3 regions of the Streptacidiphilus albus JL83 genome follow, and region 3 is predicted to be linked to each of the others. Evidence: riboswitches for the same ligand, from Rfam matches in the RefSeq annotation. Region 3 holds a riboswitch; each other region holds the start of a gene.
The links. A riboswitch is a leader RNA that binds a small molecule or an ion and turns the genes downstream of it on or off. The one in region 3 is predicted to bind magnesium.
Positions count from the first base shown of each region.

Region 1: it holds a riboswitch for magnesium, as region 3 does, so the genes downstream of both, BS75_RS07475 (NRAMP family divalent metal transporter) here and BS75_RS25720 (NRAMP family divalent metal transporter) in region 3, are expected to answer to the same signal.
Region 2: it holds a riboswitch for magnesium, as region 3 does, so the genes downstream of both, BS75_RS37145 (MgtC/SapB family protein) here and BS75_RS25720 (NRAMP family divalent metal transporter) in region 3, are expected to answer to the same signal.

Region 1 is NZ_JQML01000001.1:1,742,515-1,752,946, reverse strand. It holds gene BS75_RS07505 (TetR/AcrR family transcriptional regulator) at 209-817, opposite strand; gene BS75_RS07500 (tyrosine-protein phosphatase) at 973-1,920, shown strand; gene BS75_RS07495 (heparin lyase I family protein) at 2,456-3,253, shown strand; gene BS75_RS07485 (DUF7927 domain-containing protein) at 3,579-5,402, shown strand; gene BS75_RS07480 (APC family permease) at 5,605-7,056, shown strand; M-box (ykoK) riboswitch at 7,153-7,338, shown strand; gene BS75_RS07475 (NRAMP family divalent metal transporter) at 7,607-9,262, shown strand; gene BS75_RS07470 (primosomal protein N') at 9,380-10,432, shown strand, end outside.
Region 2 is NZ_JQML01000001.1:8,547,300-8,557,731, forward strand. It holds gene BS75_RS37120 (S53 family peptidase) at 1-492, shown strand, start outside; gene pgm (phosphoglucomutase (alpha-D-glucose-1,6-bisphosphate-dependent)) at 667-2,313, shown strand; gene BS75_RS37130 (DedA family protein) at 2,344-3,099, opposite strand; gene BS75_RS45210 (LCP family protein) at 3,420-5,108, shown strand; gene BS75_RS45215 (DUF1003 domain-containing protein) at 5,168-5,656, shown strand; M-box (ykoK) riboswitch at 5,747-5,932, shown strand; gene BS75_RS37145 (MgtC/SapB family protein) at 6,209-6,940, shown strand; gene BS75_RS37150 (Gfo/Idh/MocA family protein) at 6,971-7,975, opposite strand; gene BS75_RS37155 (helix-turn-helix transcriptional regulator) at 8,259-9,191, opposite strand; gene BS75_RS37160 (hypothetical protein) at 9,558-9,836, opposite strand; gene BS75_RS37165 (hypothetical protein) at 10,243-10,432, opposite strand, start outside.
Region 3 is NZ_JQML01000001.1:5,866,422-5,876,853, reverse strand. It holds gene BS75_RS25740 (glycosyl hydrolase family 18 protein) at 1-124, opposite strand, end outside; gene BS75_RS25735 (carbohydrate binding domain-containing protein) at 265-1,824, opposite strand; gene BS75_RS44775 (STAS domain-containing protein) at 2,197-2,616, opposite strand; gene BS75_RS25725 (prepilin peptidase) at 2,848-3,579, opposite strand; M-box (ykoK) riboswitch at 3,827-3,998, shown strand; gene BS75_RS25720 (NRAMP family divalent metal transporter) at 4,336-6,009, shown strand; gene BS75_RS25715 (ABC transporter permease) at 6,107-6,892, opposite strand; gene BS75_RS25710 (ATP-binding cassette domain-containing protein) at 6,889-7,905, opposite strand; gene BS75_RS25705 (class I SAM-dependent methyltransferase) at 8,183-8,959, opposite strand; gene BS75_RS25700 (mucoidy inhibitor MuiA family protein) at 9,033-10,432, opposite strand, start outside.

The sequences.
Region 1 (10,432 bases), 4.1 Mb from region 3:
GACTCCCGCCTTTCGGGGGTTCTGCCGCAGCTCTGCCACCCCAGAGGATGGGGACAGGAAGATTCCGGCGCTGCGGCAGTGCGGAGAATTCCGATGGCGCTGCCGCCGGATATTCTCCGGCATTCTTTCCCGCGCATTGCCCTGGCGTATTTTCCGGGGGCGGAGGATTCGTCGGTCGGGCGGCCGTGGATCGCGCGTGCGGCGCGGGCTACCGACTCGGACGGCCCTGGAGGCCGGCGGTGGTCAGGTCGTAGGTCTGCTCGACCAGTGCGGCCAGGTCGTTCCTCTCGCCGCTGCGGTGCCACACCGATACGGCGATGTGGACGGTGGTGGTCGCCGCGGAGGCGATCAGCCGGGTGTGCAGATCGGTGTCGGGGTCGGTGCCCAGTCGCTCGCCGACGGCTTCGGCCAGGACGTGCTCGATCACGTCCAACTGCTCCAGGACCCGGGCCCGGAGCGCGGGTTCGCTCTCCACCAGTCCGGTGAACAAGGACAGTCGCCGGGTGCTGTCGAAGGAGGCGGAGAGGGAGCGCAGCACGTCCCGCACCATCTCCAGGGGGTCGGCATCGGCCGGGTACTCCTGCAGCCGGCGGCGCAGCGCCTCCACCTTCTCCGAGAACAGCCCGAGGACCACCTCGTGCTTCGAGGCGAAGTGGGTGAAGAAGGTGCGCGCCGAGACGTCGGCGGCCGCGGCGATGTCGTCGACGGTGGTGCCGGTGAAGCCGTTCTCGGCGAACAGTCGGAACGCGGCGGTCTGGATCGCTTCGCGGGTCTGTCGCTTCTTGCGCTCGCGGAGCCCGATGACCTGCTGATCCATCCGCACATTATGCCTCGGGGGGCGGCTCCCCGACTTCCCGATCCGCCTTCCACCTGGATGCAGTCTCTGCATTAATGCATCCTCTGCATCTAAGTGCTAGCCTGCCCGGGCACTCAGGTTCCAGGCTGCTTCACCACCTCGGAGAGGACAGACCCATGAACATGTCCCGTGCCCTGACCCGCACCGCAGCTACCCGCACCGCGGTGGGAGCGGCCGTCACGGTCGCGCTGTTCGCGACGGCCCTGCCTGCCCAGGCCCTCGCCGCCGCGCCGGCGGCGCCCTCCGTCAGCATCCGCGCCGCCCAGGCCCAGGGGGCGTCGCTGAACCTCCCCGACGCGCCCAACGCCCGTGACGCAGGCGGCTACACCACCTGGACCGGTGCCAAGGTGCGCACCGGACTGGTCCTCCGCTCCGACGCGCTGGGCCAGCTGGACCCGTCCGAGGTCGCCGCCCTGGGCGCGCTCGGCCCGCTGACGGTCATCGACTTCCGCGGGCCCGACGAGATCGCGGCCGCGCCGGACCGGCTGCCCGCCGACGCGACCTATGTGAACCTGCCGGTGTACAACCCCCAGTCGGACCTCTTCACGCTGCTGAACCGGACGATCGAGGGCGGCCCCGCCGTCCAGCAGCAGGTGCTCGGCGACGGCAGGAACGTCCAGATCATGGAGGCCTACTACCGCTGGCTGGTGACCGATCCGACCGCCCGCGCCCAGTTCGGCACGGCGCTGACGGACATCGCGGACAGCACCGGACCCGTGCTCTACCACTGCTCGGCGGGCAAGGACCGCACCGGCTGGATGAGCGCGATCCTGCTCACCATCCTGGGGGTGCCCGCACCGACGGTCTACCAGGACTACCTGGCCTCCAATACCGACCTCGACCAGTCCAACCAGGCCGAGCTGGCCGAGCTGGAGAAGGCCGGCCTGGTGACCGACCCCTCCCTGCTGGAACCCATGATGGGGGTCCGGGCCGACTACCTGACCGCGGCATTCGAGCAGGCGGACGCGGACTACGGCTCCTTCGCCGGCTTCGTCCGCACGGGTCTGGGCATCGGTCCGACCACCGTCGCCAGGCTCCAGGCCCGGCTGCTCACCAACGGCTGACCGGCTTCCTGCGCTGCCGGGTCGGCTGCGGTTGCTCGGCGGGTGGCGGGCGCGCCGGGCGGAGGCGGCGAGTCGGTGCCCGGGCCGGTGCTCCGACCTGCACCTGGTCACCGACTGTTGCCGCCTCCTCACCGGGCCGTGCACGAAGTCATGCCGTCACGGTCGTGATTCCGGCGTTTTTCCGGAGCGTGGTCACCGGGTGCCCGATTGCGGAGAATTTCCCCGAAGCAGCCCCTCGGGACTGTCGGAGTCAAGGTTTTCCTACCTGGCACGTCGGCGCAGGCTGCGCCCGGACAACGCCCCTGACCAGCGAATACGGTGGTTTCTTGGCTCCGGTGCCGGGGTCTTGGTGCAAGGATTTTCCAATCCCCTCCAAAACCGGTTCGGCGCTTGTAATCTGGCGTCCTTCTCGCTGCCGATGCGGAGGGAAACGGGGTGCGGTCGACCGCTGTCGCGGAGGCATTCCGGCGCCTCCCGTCGGCGCACCCGTCACACAGCGCTGCTGACAGCACTGCTGCCAGACCCTGAGGACCCCATGAACCGACGACGTACACCCTCCCGTCGCACCCGCGTGTGGCTGGCTGCGGCGGTGAGCGTCGCCGTGGCCGGTGGCGCCGCGATCCTGGCCGACGCCCAGGCCGCCACGCACCAGGCCGCCACCCACCACCCCTACGGGCCCGGCCCCGCCGCCCCGCCGACCGCCCCGCCGGCCGTCGGGAAGCTGCTCTGGTCCGCGGCCCCGGCCAAGGGGTTGAAGGCGTTCGCCTCCGTCCAGTGCGCGACCGACACCTTCACCGCCGTGGCCGACAAGCGGCTGGGCGAGGTGTGGCAGGTGGTCCAGCCGGCGCACCTGGAGCGCTGCGAGGGACTCGGTCCCGACGTCACCCTGAAGAGCAGCTACTACCTCGGCTGGTCGTCGAAGTTCGACATCACCGACGGGATGAGCCGCTACCTCTTCCAGCTCAAGTGCGACCCGAGCACCGGGACGGCCAACCACCCGGTCGTGCTGGAGGACGTCAACGGCAGGATCGAACTGGAGGACTGGACGCCCAAGCACACCTCGGTCGTGCTGTGGAGCACCCCGGCGGTCAACGACAAGTGGAGCAGCTACGCGCTCCGCATCTCCGAGGGCCGGACCGACGGCACCATCCAGTTCTGGTACGACGGCGTGGAGCAGAAGCTCTCCAACGGCTCCGACACCTACACCGGGACCACCTACGACGGCACCGTGGACTACCTGAAGTGGGGCCTCTACCACCCCTCCAAGGGCAGCGCCACCCAGTGGCTCACCACCCCCAGGATGGGCACCACCCTGGCCTCGGTGGCCCAGTGAGGAAAGGGCTCGGACCGCTGATCGGGTGAAGTCCGACCGAAAAAACTCCGAAATGCATTCATAAGTGCAATTAAATGGACATCTCCTCCTCATGCTGAGGGCGTCAGAGTGCTCTGCATGAGGAGGACGACAGAGAATGGGCAGCGCAAGAGGTAGAACCGGGCGGTGGGTGACCCCATGGCTCCTGTGCGCGATCGGTGCCGCGATGCTGGGAGCCGCTCCGGCCCCAGCAGCAACTCCAGCCACCACCGCGTCCAGTGGCAGTAGTTCGGCAGCGAGCACTCCGGCAGACGGCGCCGATCCGGCGGCCGCTCCCGCCGCAGCTGTGCCCAGCGCCGCGGACCCGAGTTCGGGCTCGGCCTCCGCTCCGGGAGCGGACCAGCCCTCGGGCACGGACCAGGCTCCGGCCTCGGCTCCGGCTCCGGCCTCGGACCAGGCCCAGGCCCCGGCCTCGGACCAGGCCCAGGCCCAGGCCCCGGCCTCGAACCAGGCTCCGGCCGCGGCCCAGCCCGCCCCGGCCGACTCGCCGGCCGCCGCACCCGCCGTCGCACCCGCGGTGCGCGCGCCGCTCGCCGCCGCGCCCGCCGTCGGGGCGCACCCCGCCGCGCCGGCTTCGAGCGCCGGGGTGCCCTGCCCCACCAACTGCCACATCGTGGTCCACAAGCGGGCCGACCGTGACTACTACCTCCCCGGCCAGACGGTCCGGTACACGGTCACCGTCACCGACGCCGGCACGGACCCGTGCCCGCCGGCCACGGTCACCGACCACCTGCGCGGTGACCTGAGCGACGGGGTCTACCAGAACAACGCCGCGGTGACGAGCGGCCACGTCCGCTACCACCGGCCGGACCTGGTGTGGACCACGGGCGCGCTGGCTCCCGGGGAGACGGTCACCATGACCTACACCGTCGTGGCGAACGACCCCGACCTGGGCCCGCGACGCCTGGTCGACGCCGTGACCGCGCCGAACAGCAACTGCCTCACCGGGGCCGAGGCCGGCTGCCACGTCGAGCTCGGCTCGCCGAGCTGGATCGTGACCAAGCGTGAGAACACGGAGGACGTCGAGCCGGGCAACCACATCGACTACGTCATCACGGCGCACAACACCGGCACCGTCGACTTCACCGGCGTCCGGCAGGCGGGCCTTGAGGACGACATGTCGCTGATCGTCAAGGACTCCGTCTACGACGCCGACGCCACCGCCTCCACCGGGACGGTCACCGTCGACAAGCCCTACGTCGAGTGGCGGGGTGACCTGCCTGCCGGCGACACCGTGACCATCAAGCTGTCCATCCGGGCCGAGGCGCTTCCCCCGCACACCAGCGTGCTGGAGAACATCGTCCGGGCGCTCTACCCGCACCACGGCGGCACCGACCTCAGCGACCCCCTGCCGCCGCTGGTCCAGCACGGGGCCAACCAGCGTTCGATGCCGCTCGCGCTGCAGCTGCCGCGGCGGGCCCCGGTCCAGCCGGGGGACCCGACCAGCACCGTTCCGCTGATCGAAGCCTGCACCGTCAACCCGGTGACCGACAGCTGTGACGTCACCGCCGACGAGCCCAAGCTGATCGTCAAGAAGTCGGCCAACCGGGCGGTGGCCGCGCCCGGCCAGCTGGTCACCTACCGGGTCGCCTTCGCCAACATCGGCGACAACGACTTCCCGGCCGGCGAACTGCCGGTGGTCACGGACTACTTGGGCGGCGTGCTGAACTACGCCGACTTCGTGCCGGGGTCGCTCACCTCCAGCCTGCCGAGCGCCGTCTTCCAGGCCGCGCAGAAGCGGATCGTCTGGACCGGCGAGATCCAGGCCGGCCGGCACGCGTACTTCCAGTACCAGGTGCGGGTGCACAAGGCCTTCCACACCATGGAGTCGCTGAACAACCTGGTGGTCTCGGGCCAGTCGAACTGCGCCCAGGGTTCCAAGGACCCCGGCTGCCGGGTCCACATCCCGGTGCTGCACCACCGTGGACACCAGCCGGGCCACCCGGGCCACCCGGGGCACCCGGGCTTCCCGGGCTTCCCGGGCTTCCCGGGTCGGCCGGGCCTCGCGGCCACCGGGGCCACCGTGCTTCCGGCCGCCGCCTTCGGCGGGGCGCTGCTCCTCGCCGGGTTCGGGCTGGTGCGCTACCGCCGCCGGCTGCCGCGCCGCTGAGGTCCGGGTCCGGCCGACACGGGGGTGTCGGCCGGACCCGGCGCGGGTAGCCACCCCGGGCGGGGCTATTGCGACAATCTTGCAATAGCGTATAAACGGTAGATAAGGTCTGCCCGGCGCCGCCGCGAGGCTCGAAGGCGCCGGGTCCAGGCCTCCTTCCTCGCCGCAGGGGTGGCGCGTTCGCAGGGTGGGGATGGTTCGGATGGCCGAGCAGGGGTTGGCGCAGGTCCACCACTTCCGTGACCTGGTGGCACTGTCCGTCTCCAGCGTCGGGCCGCTGTTCAGCATCGCCGCCACCGGAGGGGTGATGGCCGGCCTGGCGGGCTGGTGGACCCTGCCGGCCATCCTGGTGATCACCGTCCCGTTCGTGATCGCCGCCTTCGTCTTCCGGCTGCTCAACCGGCACTTCCCGCACGCCGGGGCGTCCTACCACTGGTCCCGCCGGGTGATGGGGCCGAGCGCCTCCCGCTTCCAGGCGTGGATCCTGATCCTGGCCTACTTCGCCTCGATCCCGCCGATCATCATTCCCGCGGCGACCTACACCACCACCCTGCTCGACCCCTCGGGCCACCCCTCCGCGCTGGTCCAACTCGCGGTCGGGGCCGGCTGGGTCGGCTTCGCGCTGATCCCGCTCCTGGGCGGAGCCAGTCCCACCGCGCGGATCACCAAGGCGTTCCTCGTCCTGGAGCTGGTGGCGGTCGCCGCGCTCGTGGTCATCGGCGCCGTGCGCTGGCCCGCGCTGCACGTGCCGGTGCACTTCGGCCCGGCGCCGATCGGCGGGATCGTCACCGTGACGGTCGTCGCCGCGACCATCCTGGACGGCTGGGAGATCGACAGCTTCGCCTCCGAGGAGGCCCAGCGGCCCCGGACCGACCCCGGCACCGGCGGCATCGTCGGGGTGTTCTTCGCCCTCGGCTTCTACGCCCTCCTCTACCCGCTGATGTTCGCCGAGACCCCGCTGAAGGACCTGGCGGGGGCCGACAACCCGATGGCGGTGTGGGGCGACCGGCTGGTGCCCGGCGCACCCTGGCTGATGCTCGTGCCGGTGCTGGCCTCCACCGCCGGCGGGCTGTGGCTGACCACCTACATCCTCAGCCGCGCCCTGTTCTCCATGGGCCGCGAGGGACTGCTGCCGCGCAGCCTGGGCCGCGTCAACGCCCGCCGGGTTCCGCAGGCCGCCACCCTCTGGACCCTCGGGGCGGCGCTCGCGGTGGTCGCCGCCGAGCTGCTCTTCCCCTCGGTCTCCACCTTCTTCGGCGTGGTGCTCTCCGCCGCGGGGTTCTTCCTGGTCGCCGAGTTCTTCCTGGACTCGCTCACCGCGACGGTGTTCCTCCGCCGCGTCCACCAGCAGAGCCACCGGCAGGGCCACGGGCAGACGGACGCGCCGCCGCACCGGCACCGGGCGCTACTGGTGGCCTCGGCCCTGGCCACGGCGATGTTCGGCGCCTCCCTGATCGGGTTCTTCGTCTACGGGCCCACCGCCATCGGCCCCTCGATCGACTACATCCTGCTGGTGCTGATCGGCGCCGGGGTGCTGTTCGCGGTGCTGACCCGCCGACGCGGCGAGGCCCACCACTTCGAGGGCCAGGACCTGGGCGTCCCCGCCCGGCGCCCCGCCGCCCCTGCCACGGCCGCCGCCGGACCCAAGAGCTGACGACTGCTCACGAACCGGAGCGCCGGGCACCGGGGAGCCGCGGGGTCGAGTTGACCGGTCGCTCCCCAGAGGCTCATAATGCGAAGGTTGTTTCAACAGACACCTCGTTCGGTGAGGCGTCTTCACGGACACAGGCCACTGATCCCACCCGTCGAGAGACGCTCCGGATCAGGACACCTCTTCCCGACCTAAGGGTTGAGGCCAAGTGGCTGCGCATGCGGACCCTCCGGGGGCTCGCGCTACGCCGTGGAGTGCCAAAGCTCTGACGAGTTGGGGTGTGTCGGGAGTGCTGTGCGCTCCTGGCGTTCCCCCTGCCGCATGGGCGCGCGCGTCGCGTCCCGACCGGAGGGAGGCGAGAGATGGACTGCGATAGTCCGGGGCACAAACGCCCCCGTCAACCATGCCTGACCTTGTCTTCTTCCGGCATGCGGTAACCACCTGTCCCTGCGCCCCCCGGGCGATCGGCCTGTCCTGCGCGTCCGCCGCCGCAGGACGGATGGCTGCTGCATGCCCTCCAACCGCCCCCGACGGGGGTCAGGGAGGGATCATCATGACCACCACCATCGACACGACCCGCACCGCGGTACTGGACGACGCCCACCTCGGTGACATCCACGGCGCGCTCGGCACCATCAAGTTGGGCGACCACGGCGAGCGCCGGGGTCTGTCCGCCAAGCTCAGGACGCTGCTGGCGATCGTCGGCCCCGGCCTGATCGTGATGGTCGGCGACAACGACGCCGGCGCGTTCGCCACCTACGGCCAGGCCGGGCAGAACTACGGCACCCACCTGCTGTGGACCCTGGCCCTGCTGGTCCCGGTCCTCTACGTCAACCAGGAGATGGTGCTGCGGCTGGGCTCGGTCACCGGCGTCGGCCACGCCCGGCTGATCCTGGAGCGCTTCGGCAAGTTCTGGGGCGCCTTCTCGGTCATCGACCTGTTCATCCTGAACGCGCTCACCCTGGTCACCGAGTTCATCGGGATCACCCTGGCGGCCGGCTACCTCGGCCTGCCCAGGACCGCCGCGGTGGTGCTGGCCGCGGCGATCATCATCGCCTCCGCGTTCACCGGCTCCTTCCGCCGCTTCGAGCGCATCGCCATCGTGCTGTGCGCCGGGTCGCTGCTGCTGGTGCCGATCTACTTCCTGGTCCACCCGAAGACCTCGCAGATGGCGCACGACTTCGTGGTGCCCGACATGCCGGGCGGCGCGGGCCAGCTGTCCACGGTGATGCTGCTGATCATCGGCATCGTCGGCACCACCGTCGCCCCGTGGCAGCTCTTCTTCCAGCAGTCCTACGTCATCGACAAGCGGATCACCCCGCGCTTCATGAAGTACGAGAAGGCCGACCTGTGGATCGGCATCGTGATCGTCGTCATCGGTGGCGCGGCCCTGATGGGCGCCACCGCCGCGGCCTTCGCCGGCACCAAGGACTTCGGTGGCTTCACCGACGCCGGCGGGCTGGCCACCGGCATCGCCGCCCACGCCGGCAAGGTGGCCGGGGTGCTGTTCGCCATCGCGCTGCTGGACGCCTCGATCATCGGCGCCTTCGCCGTCTCGCTCTCCACCGCCTACGCCATCGGCGACGTCTTCGGCATCAAGCACTCGCTGCACCGGGGCGTGCAGGGCGCGAAGGGCTTCTACGCCGTCTACGCCGCCCTGGTGGCCGCCGCCGCGGCCATCGTGCTGATCCCCGGCTCGCCGCTGGGCCTGCTCACCGAGGGCGTGCAGACCCTGGCCGGGGTGCTGCTGCCGTCCGCCACGGTCTTCCTGCTGCTGCTCTGCAACGACCGCCAGGTGCTGGGCCCGTGGGTGAACGGCCCGCGGACCAACGCCTTCACCGCCGCGGTCGTGGGCATCCTGGTGACCCTGTCCGTCATCCTCACCGCCTCGGTGCTGTTCCCTGACATCACCGCCGGCGCCATCCTCGACATCATGGCCGCCTGCGGCGTGGCCGGGGTGCTGGCCGCGGGCTACGCCTTCACCCGGCGCCGCACCGCCACCAAGGAGGACCCTTCCCCTGCCTTCGGCGGGGAGGCCCCATTGGACCGCTCCGGTCGCGACGACTGGCGGATGCCGCCGCTGGAGACGCTGACCCGCCCGGTCATGGCCACCGGCCGCAAGATCGGCATGAGCGCCCTCCGCAGCTACCTCGCGGTCGCGATGATCCTGGTCATCGTCAAGATCGTCCAGGTGGCCGTCAGCGGCTGACGCTCCGTCGGCAGCGCCGCCCGCAGGGGTGGGACACCCCGGTGTCCCACCCCTGCCGCATCCACCCGGCGGAGCGGGCAGCGGGAATGTCGGCGTCCTCTGGTAGGACTTGGAGTGATGCCCACCGCCGACCCCACCGCCCCCGACCCCGCCCCGGCCGATCCCGGCGACAGCGCCCCGGTCCAGCTGGAGCTGGTCCGCGCCGAGCTGCGGCGGGCCAGGTCGAAGCCGAAGCAGGCGGCCTCCTCGACCCGGCTGCCGGTGGCCCGGGTCGTCGTCGACAAGGGCCTGTCGCACCTCGACCAGTTCTTCGACTACTCCGTCCCGGCGCGGCTGGACGAGGCGGCGCAGCCCGGCGTCCGGGTCCGGGTCCGCTTCGGCGGACGGGTCGTCAGCGGGCAGGGGCGGCGCGAGGGCGGGACGCTGATCGACGGCTACGTGGTGGAGCGCCGGGCCACCAGCGACTTCGCCGGGCCGCTGGCGCCGCTCAGCCAGGTGCTCTCGCCCGAGCGGGTGCTCACCCCCGAGCTGCTCCGGCTGTGCCGGGCGGTCGCCGACCGCTACGCCGGGACGTTGGCCGACGTCCTCCAGCTGGCGATCCCGCCGAAGCACAACCGGCCCGAGGCCGAGCCGGCCGCCGAGCCGCTGCCGCCGCCGCCGGCGCCCGCGCCGGGCGGCTGGTCCCGCTACCCCAACGGCCCCGAGTTCCTCGCCGCCCTGGCCGCCGGGGAGCCGCCGCGCGCGGTCTGGACGGCGCTGCCCGGCGGCGGCTGGCCGCAGGAGCTGGCCCGTGCCGTGGCAGCGGCCCTGTCCGGCGGGCGCGGCGCGCTGGTGCTGCTGCCGGACGGCCGGGCGGTGGCCCAGCTGGACGCCGCGCTGCGGGAGCAGCTCGGCCCCGGCCGCCATGTCGCGCTGACCGCCGAGCACGGCCCGGAGGAGCGCTACCGGCGCTGGCTGTCGGTCAGCCGGGGCACGGTCCGGGCGGTGGTCGGCACCCGCGCGGCGATGTTCGCGCCCGTCGCCGACCTGGGGCTGGTCGCGGTCTGGGACGACGGCGACAGCAGCCACAGCGACCCGCACGCCCCCTACCCGCACGCCCGCGACGTGCTGCTGCTGCGCGCCGCCGAGGCCGGGGCGGCGGTGCTGATCGGCGGCTTCGCGGTGACCGTC
Region 2 (10,432 bases), 2.7 Mb from region 3:
GCCTCGCAGTACGTCACCGCGGTCGGCGGCACCTCGCTCAGCACCGCCTCCAACGCCCGCGGCTGGACCGAGTCGGTCTGGTCCACCTCGTCCACCGAGGGCGCGGGCTCCGGCTGCTCCGCCTACGACGCCAAGCCCAGCTGGCAGAAGGACACCGGCTGCTCCAAGCGGACCGTGGCCGACGTCTCGGCGGTCGCCGACCCGGCCACCGGTGTCGCGGTGTACGACAACTACGGCGGCGACCCGGGCTGGGAGGTCTTCGGCGGCACCAGCGTCGCCTCCCCGCTGATCGCCTCGGTCTACGCGGACGCCGGCGCCTCCAGCGCCAACTACGCGGCGGCCGGCCTCTACGCCGACCCGTCCGGCCTGTGGGACGTCACCACCGGCTCCACCGCCAGCTGCTCCCCGGCCTACCTCTGCACCGCCGAGGTCGGCTACGACGGCCCGACCGGGCTGGGCACCCCGGACGGCCTGGGCGCCTTCAAGGGCTGATCCAGGGCTCCTGACCCGCAGTCGACAGCCGGGTCCCGACCGCGTCCAGCGCGGTCGGGACCCGGCTGTCGTGCGCCGGGCGGCGCCCCGGCCCCGCCGCACCCTGCGGTGAGACCCGGGCGTCAGTTCGAGGCCGTAGCATGAGCACAAATCAGGCCCTCCCGAGGAGCGATGATGGTGCATCCGCGAGCAGGACAGCCGGCGCGACCCAGTGACCTGGTCGACATCGCCAGACTGGTGACCGACTACTACACCCTCACCCCCGACCCGGCCGACCCCGCCCAACGGGTCGCCTTCGGCACCTCCGGCCATCGGGGATCCGCCTCGGCCACCGCCTTCAACGAGGACCACATCGCCGCGACCAGCCAGGCGATCTGCGAGTACCGCGCCGCCCGGGGCACGACCGGCCCGCTGTTCCTCGGCATCGACCCGCACGCCCTGTCCGAGCCCGCGCGCGCCACCGCGCTGGAGGTCCTCGCCGCCAACGGCGTCACCGTGCTGCTCGACACCGAGGACGGCTACACGCCCACCCCCTCCGTCTCGCTGGCGATCCTCGCCCACAACCGGGGGCGCACCGACGGCCCCGGCCTGGCCGACGGGATCGTGGTCACCCCCTCGCACAACCCGCCCGCCGACGGCGGCTTCAAGTACAACCCGCCGCACGGCGGCCCGGCGGACGGGGCCGCGACCGGCTGGATCCAGGACCGGGCCAACGCGATCCTGGAGAAGGGCGGCGCCGAGGTCCGGCGGGTCCCCTACAGCCGTGCCCTGGCCGCCGACACCACCGGCAGGTACGACTTCCTCGGCGCCTACAGCGCCGCCCTGCCGTCCGTCGTCGACCTGGACGCCGTCCGCTCGGCCGGGGTCAGGATCGGCGCCGACCCGCTCGGCGGAGCCTCCGTCGGCTACTGGGGGCGGATCGCCGAGGAGCACCGGCTCGACCTCACCGTGGTGAACCCGGAGACCGACCCCACCTGGCGCTTCATGACCCTGGACTGGGACGGGAAGATCCGGATGGACTGCTCCTCGCCCTACGCGATGGCCTCGCTCATCGAGCGGCGCGCCGACTACCAGATCGCCACCGGCAACGACGCCGACGCGGACCGGCACGGCATCGTCACCCCCGACGCCGGGCTGATGAACCCCAACCACTACCTGGCCGTCGCCCTCTCCTACCTCTTCACCCACCGTCAGGACTGGTCCCCGGCGGCCGGGATCGGCAAGACCCTGGTCTCCTCCTCGATGATCGACCGGGTCGCCGCCGACCTGGGCCGGAAACTGGTCGAGGTCCCGGTCGGCTTCAAGTGGTTCGTCGACGGGCTGCTCGGCGGCGAGGTCGCCTTCGGCGGGGAGGAGTCCGCCGGGGCCTCGTTCCTGCGCCGTGACGGCAGCCCCTGGACCACCGACAAGGACGGCATCCTGCTGGCGCTGCTGGCCTCCGAGATCATCGCGGTGACCGGGCAGAGCCCGTCCCAGCACTACACCGCGCTGACCGCGCGCTTCGGGGACCCCGCCTACGCCCGGGTCGACGCCCCGGCCACCCGCGAGCAGAAGGCCGTCCTGGCGGCGCTCTCGCCCGAACGGGTACCCGCCGGCGACCTGGCCGGCGAGCCGGTCACGGCGGTGCTCACCCGCGCGCCCGGCAACGGCGCGGCCATCGGCGGGCTCAAGGTCTGCACCGAGAACGCCTGGTTCGCGGCGCGCCCCTCCGGCACCGAGGACGTCTACAAGATCTACGCGGAGAGCTTCCTCGGCCCGGACCACCTGACCCGGGTCCAGGACGAGGCCCGGCAACTGGTCGCCGAGGTGCTGGCGGACTGAGCCGTCGGCCGACCCGGCCCCGGCGGCGCGCTACCGGCGCGCGTCGCCGGGGCCGGGCTGCTCCGTCGGCGGTGTGTCGGCCCCGGGCGTGTCGGCCCCGGAGGTGTCGGCCCCGGTCCTGTCCGGGGCCGGGTCCGACGGCCCCTGCGGGCCGGACTGCGGTCGGGGGCGGCGGCGCTGCAGCAGGGCCGGAAGCATGGACACCAGCACCACCGTGCCCACCAGCGGCAGCAGGTAGTTCTCCACGCCGGGGACCGCCGCGCCCAGCCAGAACCCGGCCAGCACCAGGCTCTGCGTCCAGGCCAGCCCGCCGACCACCTGCCACAGGGTGAAGGTCCGCACCGGGACCTGGAGCATCCCGGCCGCCGGGCCGAGGACGCTGCGCACCATCGGCACGAAGCGGCTGATGACGATCGCCTTGCGGTAGCCGTAGCGGGAGAGCATCTCCTCGCTGCGGGCCAGGACCGCCTTCAGCTTGCGGCTGTTCATCTGCGTCAGCGCGGCCTGGCCGCCCCGTCGGCCCAGGTAGTAGCTGAACTGGGTGCCGGCCAGCGAGCCCACCGCCGCACAGAGCAGCACCTGCCACAGCGTCAACTGCGGCCCCTTGGTCACCTCGGTGGCGCAGAAGACTCCGGCCGGGAAGAGCAGGGTGTCGCCCGGCACGAAGAATCCGACGACCAGTAGACCCGACTCCATGAAGGTGACGACGAGGACGGCGAGTGCTCCGAAGGAGGAGAGCAGCGAGGAGCCGCTCGTCGGGTTCACGGCCAGCAGGGCCGCGTTCACGGAAGGATCCAGTTCACCCGAGAACCATAACCAGACCATTCGTGTGCCACGTCGCCCCACGGGTTGAGCTTGTCCCCGAGCCGGAGCCAGGGCTGGTTCCGGGGGCTCGTCCCAGGGGATGAGGGCGGGGCGGGGAAAAGCCGGTACCGGTGGGGGAAGACAGCGGCCTGCCGGGTCTGTCCCCGGACTAGGCCGGTCGGACGACTGCGCACGGCGCCGCGGGGCGCTCCCGGTCGGGGCGCCCGGGCGATCCGCATACAGTTGCTACATTGCGCAACCATGCAAATAGCGGCGGGTGCGCAGAGGGAGCGACGGGGAGCATGGTGGCTGATGGCGGCCCGGGGGCCGGCGAGGCTCGCGAGGACGGCGCCGACGAGGGCGCTGCGGGCGCTGCGGCGGGTTCGGCAGGCGGCGGCAGCGGGCGCAGCGAGGCCCGGGCGGCCCGGCGGCGGCGCCGGTTGAAGATCGTCGGCGTGGGTGCGGCCGGGGTGCTGGTGGTGGCCGTCGGTCTGGGGGCCTACGGCTACGAGCGGATCTTCGGCCGGATCCAGTCGATCAGCCTCTCCGGGCTCACCCACCGTCCGGCCGCGTCGAAGCCCAACGCCGAGGGCCAGACCCCGCTGAACATCCTGGTCCTGGGCTCGCAGACCCGGGACGGCCAGCACGGCGTCAATCTCGGCAACTCCTCCAAGAACGGCACCAACCTCTCGGACACCGCGATGCTGGTGCACCTGAGCGCCGACCGGCGGTGGTCGGTGGTGGCCTCGATCCCGCGCGACCTGATCGTGCCCAGGCCCCAGTGCAACGCCCGGATCGGCATCGGGAACCGGACCAGCGCCACCCTGGTCCCCGGCTCGGACGGCGACATGTTCGACGCGGCGATGAGCCTCGGCGGGCCGAGCTGCGCGGTGGCGACGGTGGAGGAGACGACCGGGATCCGGGTCGACCACTTCGTCGAGATCGACTTCAACGCCTTCCAGCAGCTGACCGACGACGTCGGCGGAGTGCAGGTGTGCGTGCCCCCGCCCGGGATCAACGACCCGGACTACAGCGGTCTGGTGCTGGGCCCCGGCGTGCACACGGTCAGCGGCCCCCAGGCGCTGGAGTTCGTCCGGGACCGGCACGGCATCGGTGACGGCACCGACCTGGGCCGGATCCGGATGCAGCAGATGTTCACCTCCTCGCTGTTCCGGAAGCTCAGCAGCAACGGGACGCTGACCGACCCGGTCACCCTGTTCCGGATCGCGAGCGACGTCGCCGCCAATCTGACGGTGGACAGCGGACTGGACTCGCCGACGGCCATGGTGTCGCTGGTCGGGAGCGTCAAGGACCTCAACTCCCGGTACATGCAGTACATCACCGCGCCCTACGAGTTCGACCCGCTGGACCGGAACCGGGTGGTCCCGGGGCAGGACTTCGCCCAGGTCTGGAACGACCTGCGGGCGGACGAGCCGCTGCCGGGCTCGGCCGCCGCCACCGCCTTCGGGACGACGGCCGGGTCCGACCCCGGGGCCGGGGCGGCGCCCGCGGCTTCGCCCTCGCCCTCGACCTCCCCGACCGGGGTGCCGCTGTCGGCGGTCGAGGTCACGGTCGACGACGGCACCGGGACGCCCGGGCTGGCCGCCAACGCGGTGGCCGCGCTCGACGCCCAGGGTGTGCGGGCGACCGTCGGCGGCGACGTCCCCGGCTCCAATCCGACCACCGAGATCACGTACCCGGCGGGACAGGCGGCGGAGGCCGGGGCGCTGGCGGCGGACATCCCCGGGGCGGTGCTCCGGGCGGACCCCGGCGTCCAGCGGCTGACCCTGGTGCTCGGTGGCAACGCGCCGGCCAATCTCACCAACACGCCCACGCCCGGGCCGAGTTCCAGTGCCGTCGGTTCCGCCTCGCCGAGCGTGGGCGCGGAGAGCCGGAGCGGCGACGAGAGCATCTGTTCCAGCCTGCCCACTCCGGTCGACTACGGGGGCGCTCCCGGCGACCAGCAGCCCCTGCCGGGGGTGGCAGGATGACGCCGGGGTCTCCCCACCGCATGGTAAGCGCCGCAATTCTCATGACGGAGAGTCAGCTCATGTCGACGTCCCACCGTGTCCCGCATCCGCGCATCGCCGACCGCAAGGCCCGGGGTCCGGTCAAGGTCGTCGACCAGATGCCGCGCGACAGCGCGATCACCCGCTTCAACACCAGGGTGGCGCTCATCGTCACCCAGGCCGTCGGCAGCATGTGGTGCGCCTACGCCTTCGCGCTCTTCGACCTGATCAGCCTGCCTGACGCGATCAAGGCCGGGTTGGCGGCGGTGGTCTCCTGGGTGGCCCAGACCTTCCTCCAGCTGGTGCTGCTGTCGGTGATCATGGTCGGCCAGAACGTCCAGGCGGCGGCCGCCGACAAGCGTTCGGAGGCGACCTTCGAGGACGCCAGTGCGACCCTGCACGAGGTGGCCTCGGTGCAGCTCCAGTTGGCGGCGCAGGAGGCCCTGCTGGCCCGGATCGCGGAGAAGCTCGGCCTGGACCCGGCGGCCGTCGCCGACGCGGCTGCGGGCGGGGCGGGCGAGTCCTCCTGACGCAACGTCACACCCCGTCGCCGGATGGGACCGTTATATCCGGATTGACGGGTGTGCGGCGGTTGGGCATCATGGGCGTGTTGCTGAGACAAGACACCTCGTTCGGTGAGGCGTCTTCACGGACACAGGCCACTGATCCCACCCGTCGAGAGACGCTCCGGATCAGGACACCTCTTCCCGACCTAAGGGTTGAGGCCAAGTGGCTGCGCATGCGGACCCTTCGGGGGCTCGCGCTACGCCGTGGAGTGCCAAAGCTCTGACGAGTTGGGGTGTGCCGGGAGTGCTCTGCCCTCCTGGCGTTCCCCCTGCGGTTCGGACGCCACCGGTGCGTTCCCGACCAGAGGGAGGCGAGAGACATGGATTGCCGTCGGAGCGGTCCGGGCCGTGAGCGGCCGCAGCACCCATGCCCGTCCGCGTCCCCGGTCGGCAGACGCTAGCCCTGCGCGCCTCCCTCGCGGCGGCGGCGATCCTGGCCATCATCAGGATCGCCCGGCGTCCCCACCGCCGTTCCACCCCTGACCACCGTCCGACCCCCGACGAGGAGGTGCCGCCGTGCACGCCCTGACCACCACCGAATTCCTGCTCCGCCTGGCCACCGGCGTCGGCTGCGGCGCCCTGATCGGCGTCGAACGCCAGTGGCGGGCCCGGATGGCCGGCCTGCGCACCAACGCGCTGGTGGCGGCCGGCGCCACGCTGTTCGTGCTCTACAGCGTCGCCGTCCACGACATCGGCAGCCCCACCCGGGTCGCCTCCTACGTGGTCTCCGGCATCGGCTTCCTCGGCGGCGGGGTGATCCTCCGCGACGGGGCCGGCGTCCGTGGCCTCAACACCGCCGCGACGCTCTGGTGCTCCGCCGCCGTCGGTGTCCTGGCCGCCTCCGGCCAGCTCGCCTTCGCCGTCCTCGGGACGCTCGCGGTGCTCGCCATCCACGTGGTGCTGCGACCCGCCGGACGGCTGCTCGACCACGCGCCCGCCGCCGGCACCGACCCCGACTCCCAGGTCCACGCCACCGTCCACCTGGAGTGTGACCGCCGCTCGGAGACCCACATCAGGGCGCTGCTGCTGCAGGCGCTGACCTCCTCCGGACTGACCCCGACCGGTCTGCGGGCCCGCCGGGAGCAGGCGGACTGCACCAGCCTCCAGGCCACGGTCGCGGTCAGCGGCGACGTCACCCAGGCGCTGGAGCAGGTGATCACCCGGCTCTCGCTGGAGGCCGGCCTCCGCGACCTGCACTGGCACCTGGACGAGAACGGCCCGCACCCGGAGCACCAGGGACTGGCCTGAGCCCCGCCGTGCCGGCTCCGACCGGGCCGGCTAGACCTGGGGGGTGGGGGTCTCGCCGCGCGGCCGCATCCCGGCGGCCCGGTAGATGTCGTCGATCAGGCCCATGGTGACCACGGCGTCCTCGGCCGGGGTCAGCACCGGGCCGCCGTGCAGCACCGCCTCGGTGAAGGCGCGCAGCTGGTAGCCGTAGGTCGGGCCGCCGTGCACCCGTTCCCGGCGGGTGCCGGCCGGGGTTCTGACGGTGAGCCGGTTCCAGATGTGCGGCGCCAGGTAGTTGGTGATCCTCAGCTCGCCGCTCTCGCCGACGACCCGGGCGGTGAAGTCCAGCAGCCGGTGCGACCACATCGAGGCGGTGATCCGGCCGCTCGCCCCGCCGGGGAAGCGCAGCTCGGCGGTCATCGCCCGGTCGATGTCCGGGCTGCGCAGCGTGGCCCGCGCGCTCAGCACCTCCGGGGTGCCCTGGCCCAGCAGCCGCAGGCAGTGCAGGGCGTAGCAGCCGCCGTCCATCAGCGCGCCGCCGCCCAGGTCGTAGCGGTAGCGGATGTCGCCGAAGAGCGGCAGCGGGAAGCACATGGAGACCTCCACCGAGCGCAGCCCGCCCAGCTCGCCACCGGCCACGATCTCGCGCATCCGCTCGGCCAACGGGTGGTAGCGGTAGTGGAACGCCTCCATCACCACCAGCCCGGACGCCTTCGCCGCCGCGGCCACGGTGGCGGCCTCGGCCGCGTTGGCGGTGAACGGCTTCTCGCAGAGCACGTGCTTGCCGGCCTCCAGCGCCCGCAGCGTCCACTCCGCGTGCAGGGCGTTGGGGAGCGGGTTGTAGACCGCGTCGATCTCCTTGTCGTCGAGCAGGTCCTGGTAGGAGGCATGGACGACCGGGATCCGGTGCTTCACCGCGAAGGCCCGGGCGCGCTCGGGGTCGCGCGCCGCGACGGCGGTGACCACGGCCTCCGGGACCCGCTCGGCCGGCCGGATCAGGGCCGAGGGCGCGATGCGGGCGGCGCCGAGGACGCCGATGCGGAGCTGGGAGGTCATGCGCGGTTCCCCGATCATGGGTGCGGGCCGGTCCGGTGCCGCCCCCGTGGTGCCGAGGCCGACGGCGGAACGCCACGGCCGTGGGGACCGCGTTCGGACTGGCGGTACGACAGGAAGGCCCTGCCATCGGGGGGATGTGGCAGGGCCTTCCAGAAGATACTAGCGCGCGCGGGTCCGCTGCGACAGGTGCTGCGTCGGGTACTTCTACGGGTCTGCGCCGGTCCGTGGTGCGGCGGGGGAGCGAGGCGCCGGAGTTGCGGGTGATGCGGTGGCACGGTCGGAGTCAGGCCGGGACCGGCTCCCGGCGACGGCCCTGCCGCCCCTCGGGAACGGCCTCCAGCAGGGTGTGCGGGGACCAGTCGACCATGCCCTCCGGCAGCTGCCGCGGGGTGAAGCCCATGGCGGCCTTGAAGACCCGGGTGAAGTGCGACTGGTCGTGGAACCCGGACCGGGCCGCGATCTGCGCGAGCGGCAGACCCGCGTCCTTCCAGTCCAGCGCCTGCTGGATCCGGCGGATCTGGGCGATCTCCTTGGGGGAGCGGCCGACCTGCTCGCGGAAGCGCCGCTCCAGGTGCCGACGGCTCCAGTTGGCCGAGGCGGCCAGCTCGTGGATCGGGATCCGTCCGCCGCTGCGCTGCAGCTCCCGCCAGACCCACTCCACCTCGCGGTCGACCACCGGGCCGTCCAGGATCCGGGCGGTGAACAGCCGGTCCAGCAGTCGGAACCGGTCCTCCCAGGTCGGGCACTGGGCCAGGCGGTCGTCCAGCGAGCGCAGCCCGGGACCGAGCAGTTCGGAGGGCGCGAGCCGCAGCTCCGACCACTCGTGCATGGGCACACCGAACAACCGGTAGGCCCCCATCGGGGTGAGCGTGGTGACCAGCCCGTGGACCCGGCCCGTGTGCCGTCCGACCACGGCGGTCAGGCTCACCGGTCCGACCACGGACACCGCCGTGAGACTTCGGCCGGGGTCGACCAGGTCCACCATCCGCACCGGGGCGCCGAAGCCGAACATCAGCTTCACCGTGCCGTCCGGTGCCACCAGTCGGGTCCGGGGCCACTGCCCGACCATCGGGCCCAGCCGGAAGCCGCGGTAGCCCAGGACGTAGCCGTTGAGGCGGGCGTCGACGGGGCGCCGCTGGGCCACGCTGCTCTCCGTGTCACCGGGGACGAGCAGCGAGGTGCGGGCACCGGGGACTGCCGATCCCGACGAAGACACAGTCGCTTCCTCCACTGGTGGGTGACCCTCTGTCGTCAACCCTAGTCCGGCCGGACCCGTGGGTGTCCGTCAGTACACATTCTCCGCCGTTTCCCGAACCGGGTCTGTCGCATTTATGCAAGACGATGACCATGGAGTTGCCGCAGTCTGTTCGGAGAGCCGGTGATCAACGACGGTGCGCCGGCGCCGGTCGGCCGACCCGGCGGAAGGGCCCTGCCATCGAGGGGATGGCAGGGCCCTTCGAGCTCTCCGGCCGGCCGCCCGGCGCCGGTTCCGGCCCCGCCGTCCGGCCGCGGTGGCGCTCCGCGGCCGGGGAAGGGGTCCGGAACCGGTCCGCGGGTCGGCCGACCGGTGTCCGACGTCGCGTCAGTTGACGTAGAGGTAAGCCGTTCCCAGGATGCCGGAGCCGGTGTCGGGGTTGCTCATCGGGATCCACACGCAGTAGTAGTCGGTCCACTCGTGGGCCGACTCGCCGGCCAGGCCGTGGGCCTGGCAGATCTCCTGGTAGAAGGACTCCGAGTTCAGGGTGTAGCCGGGGGCCGGCGCGGGGGGCGCGGCGTCGGCCAGGGCGGGCGAGGCGGTCGCGACGACCGCGCCGAGTGCCAGGGCGGAGAGGGCGGTGGCGATCCTGGTGCGTCGGGTCATGGTCCTGGTTCCTCCTTCTCGGGGGCGGGGACGGGCACCGGCGAGTGCTGACGCCGGTCGTCGAGGCGGTCGACGTCGCAGCTGTCACTCGACGGTGACGGTGGGTCAGAGCTGGGGCGAGCGAACCGTGGGGCGGCCGGCGGTGCCCGGGGACTTCCGGGCGGCCGGGGCCGGTCGCGGGCAGCGCGAGTTGATCGGGCTCGCGGTGACCGGGACCGGCTGCCCCCTGGCGGGGCGGCATGCTGAATCTCGCCGTCCGCGGGGGCGGTGGCGCTCCGCGTCCGGGGACGCGCCGAGATCTGCTGCCGTCGTGGGGTGAACGGTCGGCCGGCCGAGAGGTCTGCCGGCGAGCGGCCGTCCGGGCAGCCTGAAGCAGCCCGGATCGGGCCGTTCGGGGCGGGACGGGTCAGTTCACGTAGAGGTCGGCCACGCCGTTGATGCCGGAGCCAGGGGAGCCGGTGATCGGCGTCCAGGTGCAGTAGTAGGCCGTCCACTGGTGGTTGGTGACACCGTTGGCGCCGAAGTAGTTGCACTCGTCCTGGTAGAAGTACTGGCCGTACAGGGTGTAGCCGGCGGCCTGGGCGGGGCCGGCGGTG
Region 3 (10,432 bases):
CGCCCACGACACTCGTGGCCAACGCCGCACAACCGACGACCAGCACGGTCGCGGTGGCCAGAGCGGTGCTGCGCTTCAACCTCCGCTCCGGTCCTCGACGCATGGGCAGGAAGCGTTCTGACATGTCAAAGCTCCTCTGTGGTGTGGGGGGGGGTGGTGCGACACCCGCGCCGGGGTGTGAGCACGGCAGACATGTGGGGGTATGCCTGCGGTGACCCGACGCGGGTGGACTGTGGGGGTGGTGCCGGTCGCGCGCTGCGCGGATCAGCCGTTGAACTGCGTGATGATCTTCGTGAAGTCGTACGGGTTCTGGGTGACGCTGCTGCAGCTCGGGGCGGCCCAGTACTCGGCGACACCCGTGGGGCAGGCCTGGTCCCGGTTGACGTCCCAGTAGGAGAACTGGGCGGCGTGGTTGGCCTGGACGAAGCCGAGCAGGTCGGTGAAGGTGGACTGGGTGAACAGCTCACTGGGCTGGTCGGTGTGGCCGTTCATCAGCTGCACCCCGAGGTGGGCCCAGGCGGTGGCCGCGCTCCAGCCGTACAGGGTCTCCAGCTGGCCGATCACATCGGTGGCCACGCCCTCGGCGGCGGCGGTCTCGGTGCCGCTGTCCAGGCCGAAGTCGAAGTCCATGATGTTGACCCGGTCGATCCGGGCGCCGTCGTTGATCGCCTGCTGGATCTCGTCCCGGCCGCTGTCGGGCAGGCCGACCGTGGTCATCGGGATGGTCAACGAGACCTGGAGGTTGGGGTCCTCCTGCTCCAGCAGCTTGATGGCGCCCCAGCGGACCGCCATGTTGGCGTCCAGGCTGCCGTTCTCCCAGTCCAGGTCGATCCGGTCGAGGTTGTACTTGGTGATGACCGACTGGTAGGCGGCGGCCAGCGCGGTGGAGCTGCCGCAGTCGGTGCCCAACTCGGTGCCGTTGTAGCCGCCGAAGGAGACGCTGACGTCCCCGCCGGCGGCCCGGATCTCGTTGACGTCCGCCAGGACCGTGGTGTCGGTGGAGACCGGGGTGGTCGCGTCGCCGTCCCAGGCCGGGGTGCAGTTGCCCGAGTCGAGGACGAAGGCCATCAGGAACTGGTTCTCGCCGGAGTTGGCGACGATGTCGGAGATGGCCTGCGGGGAGTTCTCCAGCGGCATCAGGTAGACCGGGTGCCGGAAGCTGTTGCTCGCCGGGCTGCTCGGGGAGGAGCTGGCACTCGCGCTGGCGCTGGCGCTCGACGACGCGCTGGCACTGGCCGAGGCACTGGCGGACGCACTCGCGCTGGCCGAGGCACTCGCACTGGCGCTGGCGCTGGCGCTCGCACTGGCGCTGGCCGAGGTGCTCGCGCTGGGGCTGCTGCCGGCGCCGGCGGCTCCGATCAGCGACATCGCGTCCACGCCGAAGGTGCCCTCGCCGTACCAGCCGTGGGTGTAGACGGTCACCGAGGTGGTGGTGGCACCGGTGGTGAAGCTGGTGGTCAGGGTGGTCCAACCGGTGGCCGCCGGGGTCCAGTCGGTCGCGGTGACGCCGGTGCCGGTGGCGCCGATGTAGACGTAGTCGCCCTCGACCTGGCCGCTCAGGGTGTAGGACGAGTTCGGCAGGACCGAGACCGTCTGCGAACACTGCGCGTCGTCCTGCCCGGCCGGGGTGGCGGAGAGGGCGTAGGTCGAGCCGGGGGCGACCGGGCCGGTCACCACCGTGTCCAGCGGCGAACAGGTCCAGCCGCTCAGGTTCCCGGCCGCGAAACCGGGGTTGACCAGCAGTTGAGTGCTGGCGGCGTGCGCCGAACCGGTGACTGCCACCAGTCCGCCGATGCCGAGCACGACGGCCGTGGCTGCGGCCAACAGCTCTCGCCTGAAGTCCTTGCGGACACCGCGACCCGGCGCACCGGCCCGGTTCCGTGGGGGGTTTCCGATCATGTTCTGCCTCCGCAACCACAACATCCGTCACTGAACCTGCGGTCTTGCTGGGGCAGTTGACCGAGGACCCCACACGACTCCTCGGTAACAACCGCTGCTGCATAAATTGGCCTGGACCATCCCCCAGCGTCAAGACACCATTCAGCAACGTGTCACTTAAGTTTCCTTAAGGTTCACGGAAATCGCAGGTCAGCAGAGGCATGGCTCAAATTGGCCTAGTCCTATTGGTCTCAACCACGACGGTGAGCACGTCACCCCGGCGGGCATCCCGGGGCGTGTGGTGCGACCGACCGGCGGTCAGAGGCGGTGGCGGCTGGCCTCGCCGGCGCGGGCCGCCGCGAGGCTGGCGTAGCGCGGGAACACCTCGGCGAGCCGGGTGGCGTGCAGCAGCCGGTCGATCCCCGGGTGGTTGTGCACCAGCCGGACCCAGCCCCCGTGCTGCTCGGCCCGGACCAGGGCGACGCGCAGCTCACGCAGCGGACTGAGGTCCATGAAGGTGACCTCGGTCAGGTCGACGACCACCCTCGGTACGTCCCAGGGCGGCTCGACACCGACCAGGCGCGGCTCCGGCCCCCCGGCCGCTCCGACCCCGCCCGGCGCCTCCAACCCGCCGAGGCTGCCGCCGAAGGCGGAGGCGTTGGCCAGGTCGAGCTCACCGCGCGGCCTGACGATTCGGCACTTCTCTTCATGGACTCTCGTGTTGACGGTGCTCTCCATGTCTGCGGCTCCTCCGCTGTCAGCCTGCGCGGATACGGCGACCGTGCAGGCGTAGCCGGGATCCGGACGGTGCGGCTTCGCAAGTGACAGCGTAGACCCTGTAGACGACCCGGTACGGAGAGTTACCGATGCTGTCGGGAGTCGCACGGTCGTTGAACAGCGCCGCGTCCTGATTCGACCACCCGTGCAACAACGGGAGCGGAGATTCGATTCTGCGTGACCCGGCGGCCCTCAGAGCAGCAGCGCCACCAGCGCCCCGAGCAGCAGGAAGGGCCCGAAGGGCAGCGTGTCCCGCCGTCCGGCACGGCGGCCGGCCAGCAGGAACACCGCGGCGCAGGATGCCAGCAGAAAGCCCAGGAAGGTGCCGGTCAGCACCTCCCGCCAGCCCTGCCAGCCCAGCAGCAGCCCGAGCACCCCGATCAGCTTGACGTCGCCGAGCCCGAGCGAGGCCGGGCTGGCGAGCACCAGCAGGAAGAAGACCCCGGCGAGGGCCGTCATCGCCGCCAACGCCCGCACCAGCGAGCCGTGCTGGGGGTCGGTCAGCTGCGCCAGGCCCAACAGGGCCGCCACGGCCGGGTAGAGCGGCAGCACGACCACGTCGGGGAGCCGCTTCCAGCCCGCGTCCACGACCGCCAGCACAACTCCGGCCGGCACCGCCAGGACGTAGGCGGCCAGGGCCGGATGCGGTCCGATCCGCCAGCCGACCGCCGCGCAGCCGAGCGCGGTCAGCAGCGAGACCCACGGGACGGCCGGCCCGAGCCGCCGGCCGCAGCCCGGACAGCGCAGTCGAGGCGGACGGGACGGCGGAGCGCCGCAGTCCGCGCCGCAGTCCTGGCAGTGGCTGCGGTGCGGCTCGCCGCTCGGCACGGACAGCCGCCAGCAGACGTGCACCACCAGCGGCCCGGCCGCGGCCCCCAGCAGTGCGAGCAGAACGACGAGCACGGTCACCGGCGCAGTCGGCACGGCACCCCCTCCCCTCTGCACCCCCTGTTCCCGGGCGCAGCATCCGTCACACCACCGGACGCCCCCGGGTGCGCCGCAGAACCGCCTCCCGTCGCCGGCCCTGTGATGCACACCACGCGTGCGAGGGCGTACCGCATTCCCCCTCTCTCACCCCGTTCACACCTACCGAAGCCGGAAATTCCCGGAAACCGGGCATGGAGGCCCGGCGCCAGGGGCTATGCTTAACGCTGTACTTATATCTGTGTGTCTGGCACCTCGTTCGGTGAGGCGTCTTCACGGACACAGGCCACTGATCCCACCCGTCGAGAGACGCTCCGGATCAGGACAGGTCTCCCCGACCTAAGGGGTGATCCCAAGTGGCTTCCCCTTCCGGGGATCACGCCGTGGAGTGCCAAAGCTCTGACGAGTTGGGGTGTACCGGAGCGGCCTCGACGGTCGCACGACCGGTCCGCTCCTTGCGAGTCCGCTGACGCCCTCGGGGCGTCCCGGCCGGGAGGAGGCGAAAGTCAATGGACTGCGGCAGCAGTAGTCCGGGCCACCATAGGCCCCTCTTTCGCCTGTTCCCGTTCTCATCCGGCACCCGGTAACCACCCCTCACCGGACACCGACCTCCACAGCGTCACCCCCGTGGCCCGATCCGCCTCGTGACGACTCGTCGGCGTCCTGCTCCTGCCCATGCGCCCATGCCCGTGTGCGGGGACCGATGGCTGCCCTGTGTCCCGTACCGCCCCCTTTCCGGGGGCCGGGAGGCCTGTCATGACCGATGCAACCCTGACCACGCCCATCAGCTCCACCGGCACGATCAACCCCACCGGCCAGGTCCGCTCCGCCGTGCTGGACGAGGCCCACCTCGGCGACATCCACGGCGCCTTCGGCACCATCCGCCTCGACGACCACGCACCGCGCGGCCTGTCGGCCAAGATCAAGACGCTGCTGGCGATCGTCGGCCCCGGCCTGATCGTGATGGTCGGCGACAACGACGCGGGCGCCTTCGCCACCTACGGCCAGGCCGGGCAGAACTACGGCACCCACCTGATGTGGACGCTGCTGCTGCTGGTGCCGGTGCTGTACGTGAACCAGGAGATGGTGCTGCGGCTCGGCGCGGTCACCGGCGTCGGCCACGCCCGGCTGATCTTCGCCCGCTTCGGCAAGTTCTGGGGCGCCTTCTCGGTCATCGACCTGCTGCTGCTCAACGCCCTGACGCTGGTCACCGAGTTCATCGGGATCACCCTCGCCACCGGCTACCTCGGGCTGCCGAAGATCCCCTCGGTGCTGCTCGCGGCGGCGATCATCATCTCCTCGGCCTTCACCGGCTCCTTCAAGCGGTTCGAGCGGATAGCCATGGCCCTGTGCTTCGGCTCGCTGCTGCTGATCCCGCTCTACTTCATGATCCACCCGGCCGGCTCGCAGATGGCGCACTCCTTCGTCACGCCCGACCTGCCGGGCGGCAGCGGCCAGTTGGCCACGGTGATGCTGCTGGTCATCGGCATCGTGGGCACCACCGTCGCGCCCTGGCAGCTCTTCTTCCAGCAGTCCTACGTCATCGACAAGCGGATCACCCCGCGCTTCATGAACTACGAGAAGGCCGACCTCTGGATCGGCATAGCCATCGTGGTCGTCGGCGCCGCCGCGGTGATGGGCATCTCCACCGCCGCCTTCGCCGGGACCAGCGGCTTCGGCAACTTCACCGACGCGTCCGGGCTGGCCCACGGCGTCGCCGCCCACGCCGGGAAGATCGCCGGGGTGCTGTTCGCCATCGCGCTGCTGGACGCCTCGATCATCGGCGCCTTCGCCGTCTCGCTCTCCACCGCCTACGCCATCGGCGACGTCTTCGGCATCAAGCACTCGCTGCACCGGGGGGTCGAGGGCGCCAAGGGCTTCTACGCCGTCTACGCCGGCCTGGTGCTGGTGGCGGCCGTGATCGTGCTCATCCCGGGGTCGCCGCTGGGGCTGCTGACCATGGGCGTCCAGGCCCTGGCCGGGGTACTGCTGCCCTCCGCCTCGGTCTACCTGCTCATGCTCTGCAACGACCGCGAGGTCCTCGGCCCCTGGACCAACCGCCGTGGCACCAACGCGTTCACCACTCTGGTCGTCGGCATCCTGGTGGTGCTCTCGCTGATCCTCACCGCCTCGGTGATCTACCCGAACATCAGCGCCGGCGCGATCCTCGACATCCTCGCCGCCTCCGGCGTCCTCGGCATCCTCTACGCCGCCGCCCGGCTCTGGCTCCAGCGCGGAAAGGCGGTCGAGCCCGTCGACCGCACCGGCCGCGACGACTGGCGGATGCCGCCGCTCGACACCCTCACCCGCCCGGTCTTCTCCACCGGCCACCGCATCGGCATGGGCGTCCTGCGCTCCTACCTGCTGCTCTCCACCATCCTGGTGATCATCCGTCTGGTCCAGCTGGCGATCTCCGGCTCCGCCGGCTGACCTGCCCGGCCCGGACGGTCGGCCTGCGCGACGACGGCAGGGCTCTCGTGATCCGAGGGCCCTGCCGTCCGGTGTTCCTGCGGTTCGGTCGCGGCCACTACTTCTGGTCGCTGTTGAACTTCGAGGTCGCCCAGAAGTAGCCGAGTGCAGTGAGGGCGACGCACCAGGCGACGGCGAGCCAGCCGTCGTTGCCGATGTGGGTGCCGAGGAGCAGACCGCGGAGGGTCTCGATGGTGGGGGTGAAGGGCTGGTAGCGGGCGACCGGCTGGAACCAGCCGGGCATGGTGTGGACCGGGACGAAGGCGCTGGAGAAGAGCGGGAGCAGGACCAGCGGCATCGCGTTGTTGCTGGCGGCCTCGGCGTTGGGGCTGATCAGGCCCATGCCCACGGCGATCCAGGTCAGGGCCAGGGCGAACAGGACGAGCAGTCCGAAGGCGGCGAGCCAGTGCAGCAGGCCGGCGTGGGGGGAGCGGAAGCCGATGGCCACGCCGACGGCGCCGACCAGGACCACGCTGACGATCGACTGGAGGACGCTGCCCGCGACGTGCCCGACCAGGACCGAGGGGCGGTGGATGGCCATGGTGCGGAAGCGGGCGATGATGCCCTCGGTCATGTCGTTGGAGACCGAGACCGCGGTCCCGACCACGGTGCTGCCGATGGTCATCAGCAGCAGGCCGGGGACGATGTAGGTGATGTAGCCGGCCCGGCCCCCGCCGCCGATGCCCGCACTCATCGAGTTGCCGAAGATGTAGACGAAGAGCAGCAGCAGCATGACCGGGGTGAGCAGCAGGTTCAGGGTGAGGGAGGGGTAGCGCCGGGCGTGCAGGAGGTTGCGCCGCAGCATGGTGGACGAGTCGCGGGCGGCGAGGGACAGGGCGCTCATCGGACGTTCTCCTTGGACTGGGCGGGCCGGGTGGCCGGTCGGGTGGCCTGGTTGGGGATGTCGGTGCTGCCGGTGAGGGCGAAGAAGACGTCGTCGAGGTCGGGGGTGTGCACGGTGAGTTCGGCGGCCTCGGTGCCGGTGGAGTCCAGCCGGTCCAGGACGGTGCGCAGGTCGCGCTGGCTGCCGTCGCTGGGGAGTTGCAGGGCCAGTGCCTGGTCGTCGCGGGTGGCGTCGGGGAACGCGGAGACGGCGTCGCGGTAGGCGGTGGGGTCGGTGAAGCGGAGCCGGACGTGTCCGCCGGGGACGAGTCGCTTCAACTCGTCGGCGGTGCCCTGGGCGGCGATCGTGCCGTCATGGAGGACGGCGATGCGGTCGGCGAGCTGGTCGGCCTCTTCGAGGTACTGGGTGGTGAGGAAGACGGTGACGCCGTCGGAGACCAGTTCGCGGATGATCTGCCACATGTTGTGGCGGCTGCGGGGGTCCAGGCCGGTGGTCGGTTCGTCGAGGAAGATGATCCGGGGGTTGCCGACCAGGGTCATGGCGAGGTCCAGTCGGCGCTTCATGCCGCCGGAGTAGGTGGAGGCGGGCTTCTTCGCGGCCTCGACCAGGTCGAAGCGCTCCAGCAGGTCGGCGGCGACCCGCCGTCCCTCGCGCCGGGGCAGGTGGTGCAGGTCCGCCATCAGCAGCATGTTCTCCTCGCCGGTGATCAGCCCGTCCACGGCGGAGAACTGCCCGGTGACGCCGATCGCGGCGCGCACCGCCATGGGGCCTCCCCTGCTCGAAGAGCCTGGGGAAGGATCGGCGGCCAGGTCGTGGCCCGCGACCCGGGCCCGACCGCCGTCGGCGGAGATGAGGGTGGAGAGGATCTTCACGACGGTGGTCTTGCCGGCCCCGTTCGGCCCGAGCAGGGCGAAGACCGTTCCTTCGGGCACGGCCAGGTCGATGCCGTCGAGCACGACCTTGTCGCCGTAGGACTTGCGCAACCCGTTCGCCGCGATGGCCAGGTCGGTCATGATGAGTGCTCCTCAAGGGCTGCGGCTCAGCGGCCGCGGGCGGTGATCTCTCCGCAGGCGGTGAGCTCGATGGCTCTAGAGTGGCACCACACTGGCTCCATCGCAAGCACTATTGGCTCCCATTGGCATCAGAGCAGGTCAATGATGGCTCTACTTGAGTTCACCTTGGCATCACACGGCACCATGGGGATGTCACACGGTGCCACCCGGGCGGGCCGGGCTGGACGACTGACGCCGTCCTGGCGCGGCGTCCGGCCCGGCCGGGCCCACCCCCTCCTCAGCCGCGCGGGCTGCCCGTCACGACGGCCCAGGTGTGGGTGAACCTGAGGGCGCCGTCAGCGCCGCGCACCGGGCGCAGGCCGGTCGCCGAGCCGCCGGCGAGTTCCTCCTCGAACCGTGCCCGGATCTGGGCGCTCACCCGGTCCGGGGTCCTGCTGCGCGCCAGCCAGTCCTCCAGGTCGAGATCCTCGTCGCGGAGGGCGGTCGAGGCCAGGGCGGCGCCGGCCGCCACGAGCAGGCCCTGCACCTCGGCGAGCGGCAGGGTCCGGTTGTGGCTCGGATCGCGCAGGCGTTCCAGTCGGTCAGCCTCCTCGGCCGACGCCCGGTCCGCCTCGGCGATCATGTCGACGAGTCCGATCCGGCCGCCCTGACGCGTCACCCGGACCATCTCCCGCACCATCGTCGCCGGATCGGCCACCCGATGCAGCGCCAGTCGGCACACCACCAGGTCGAACTGGCCGTCCAGATAGGGCAGTCCGGCCGCGTCGCCGACGGTGAAGGTGAGATTGCGCAGGCCGCCTGCGGCCGCGAGCCGCTGTCCCTGCTCAAGCATCGCCGGGGTCGGGTCGAGGGCGCTGACATGGTTCACCCGGGATGCCAGCGCACGCCCCAGGTGGGCGGCGCCGGCGGCCACATCCAGCACCTGCTCGTCAGCCGCAGGAGCGAGCCGTTCCAGGATCCAGTCCGACCCGCGCGCGGCGAAGCCGGCGTCGGTGAAGGTCGCGGCCCGGACCCCGAACTGTGCTCGGATCAAGTCATTGTGAGTTCCCGTCATGCCGTCAGCGTAGGTCGCGCCCCCGGGACAGCCCGAGGGGATTTCTGCGTGCGTCGGAGCGCGGGGCGTGGCCTCAGAGGGCCACGGCGCGGGCGGCGGTGAGCTCGTAGGCGAGGCTGAGGGTGCGGCGGGCGTCGGGGGCGAGGGTGAGGTCGTAGCGGAGGATGCCGTCGGCGTCGAGCTCGGCCGGGGGCGGGTCGCACTGCTCCTTGACCAGCTGGACCTCCACGGCGGCGAGCTCGGAGACCGGGATCCGTTCGCGGAGCACGATGGTGGCCGGGGCCGAGCCGGGCGGGGCGAAGCGGGAGACATTGAGCAGTACCGTGCGGGAGATGACGGTGCGTCCGCTGAGGCCGCCGGTGTCGCGGGTCTCCTGGACGCTGCGGACCACCCGGAAGGTGTCCTCGCTGCCGAAGGACAGCTCGGCCTCCGCGTCCACGGCGGTGAACCGGAGTTCGCCCCGGCCGACGAAGCCGCTGGCGCGGACCAGGTCCACCGGTCCGGACAGCAGGACCTGGCCGGTGCCGTTGCGGAACCGGGCCAGCTGGGAGACCAGCGGCGACAGCTCCGGCGCGCAGGCGTACTCGGTGCGGACCGGGAGCCGGGCGTCGGTGAGGTGCACCCGCTGCGGGCGGCCGTCGCTGCGCACCGTCACCGGGGCCGGGGCGGGCAGCAGCCGGGCCTCACCGCCGTCGTCCACCCCGGGGAGGGTGAGCGCGGCGTCGAGGTCGGTGGTGCTGTCGCCGGGTCCGAGGGTCTGGATCTCAACCTCCCGCAGGTCGACCTCGATGGTGCGGCGCTCCTCCGGCGTCCGGTCGACCAGCAGCAGGACGTCCTCCCGCAGCTTCGGCGGTTCGGCGGCCTGGGTCGAGCGGGCGGTGGAGAAGGAGAGCCGGGCCTCGGTCCAGTCCTCGCCGGTGCGCTGCCAGACGATGGCGTCGGACTCCAGTCGCAGCTCGGAGTCGTCGAGAAGGGTGGCGCGGTAGGCGGGGCGCCAGAGGGCGCAGGGGACGAGGTGCCGCAGCCGGAGGTCGGCCGCCGCGAGCGGCGTCCTGGCCTCGATCACCACCTCGACATGGGCGGTGAGCACCGGCGGCGGTTCCTCGGCCCGGTCGCGGGCGGCCTCGGCCTGCCACAGCTCGCTGCGGAGCTCGGTCAACCGCACGGTGACCAACCGCAGTTCCTCGGAGCGGTCGCGGTGGGCGGCGTAGGCCCGGTCGAGCTCGCCCGACCAGCGTTCGAAGGCGTGGGTGCCCGCGCCGACGGACTCGCCGATGTCCCGGCGCAGCTCGTCGAGCAGTTGCTCCAGTACCGCGAGCCGGCTGACGGCCCGCAGCCGGTGCGCCTCGGCCTCCCGGAGCCGGACCCCGAGCCGGTGCACCCGCTGCCGCAGCTCGGAGGCGTCGGGCCCGGGGTCGCCGACCGGTGGCGGGGTCCAGTGGCGGACCAGCCGGGCGTCCAGGACGGTGGCGG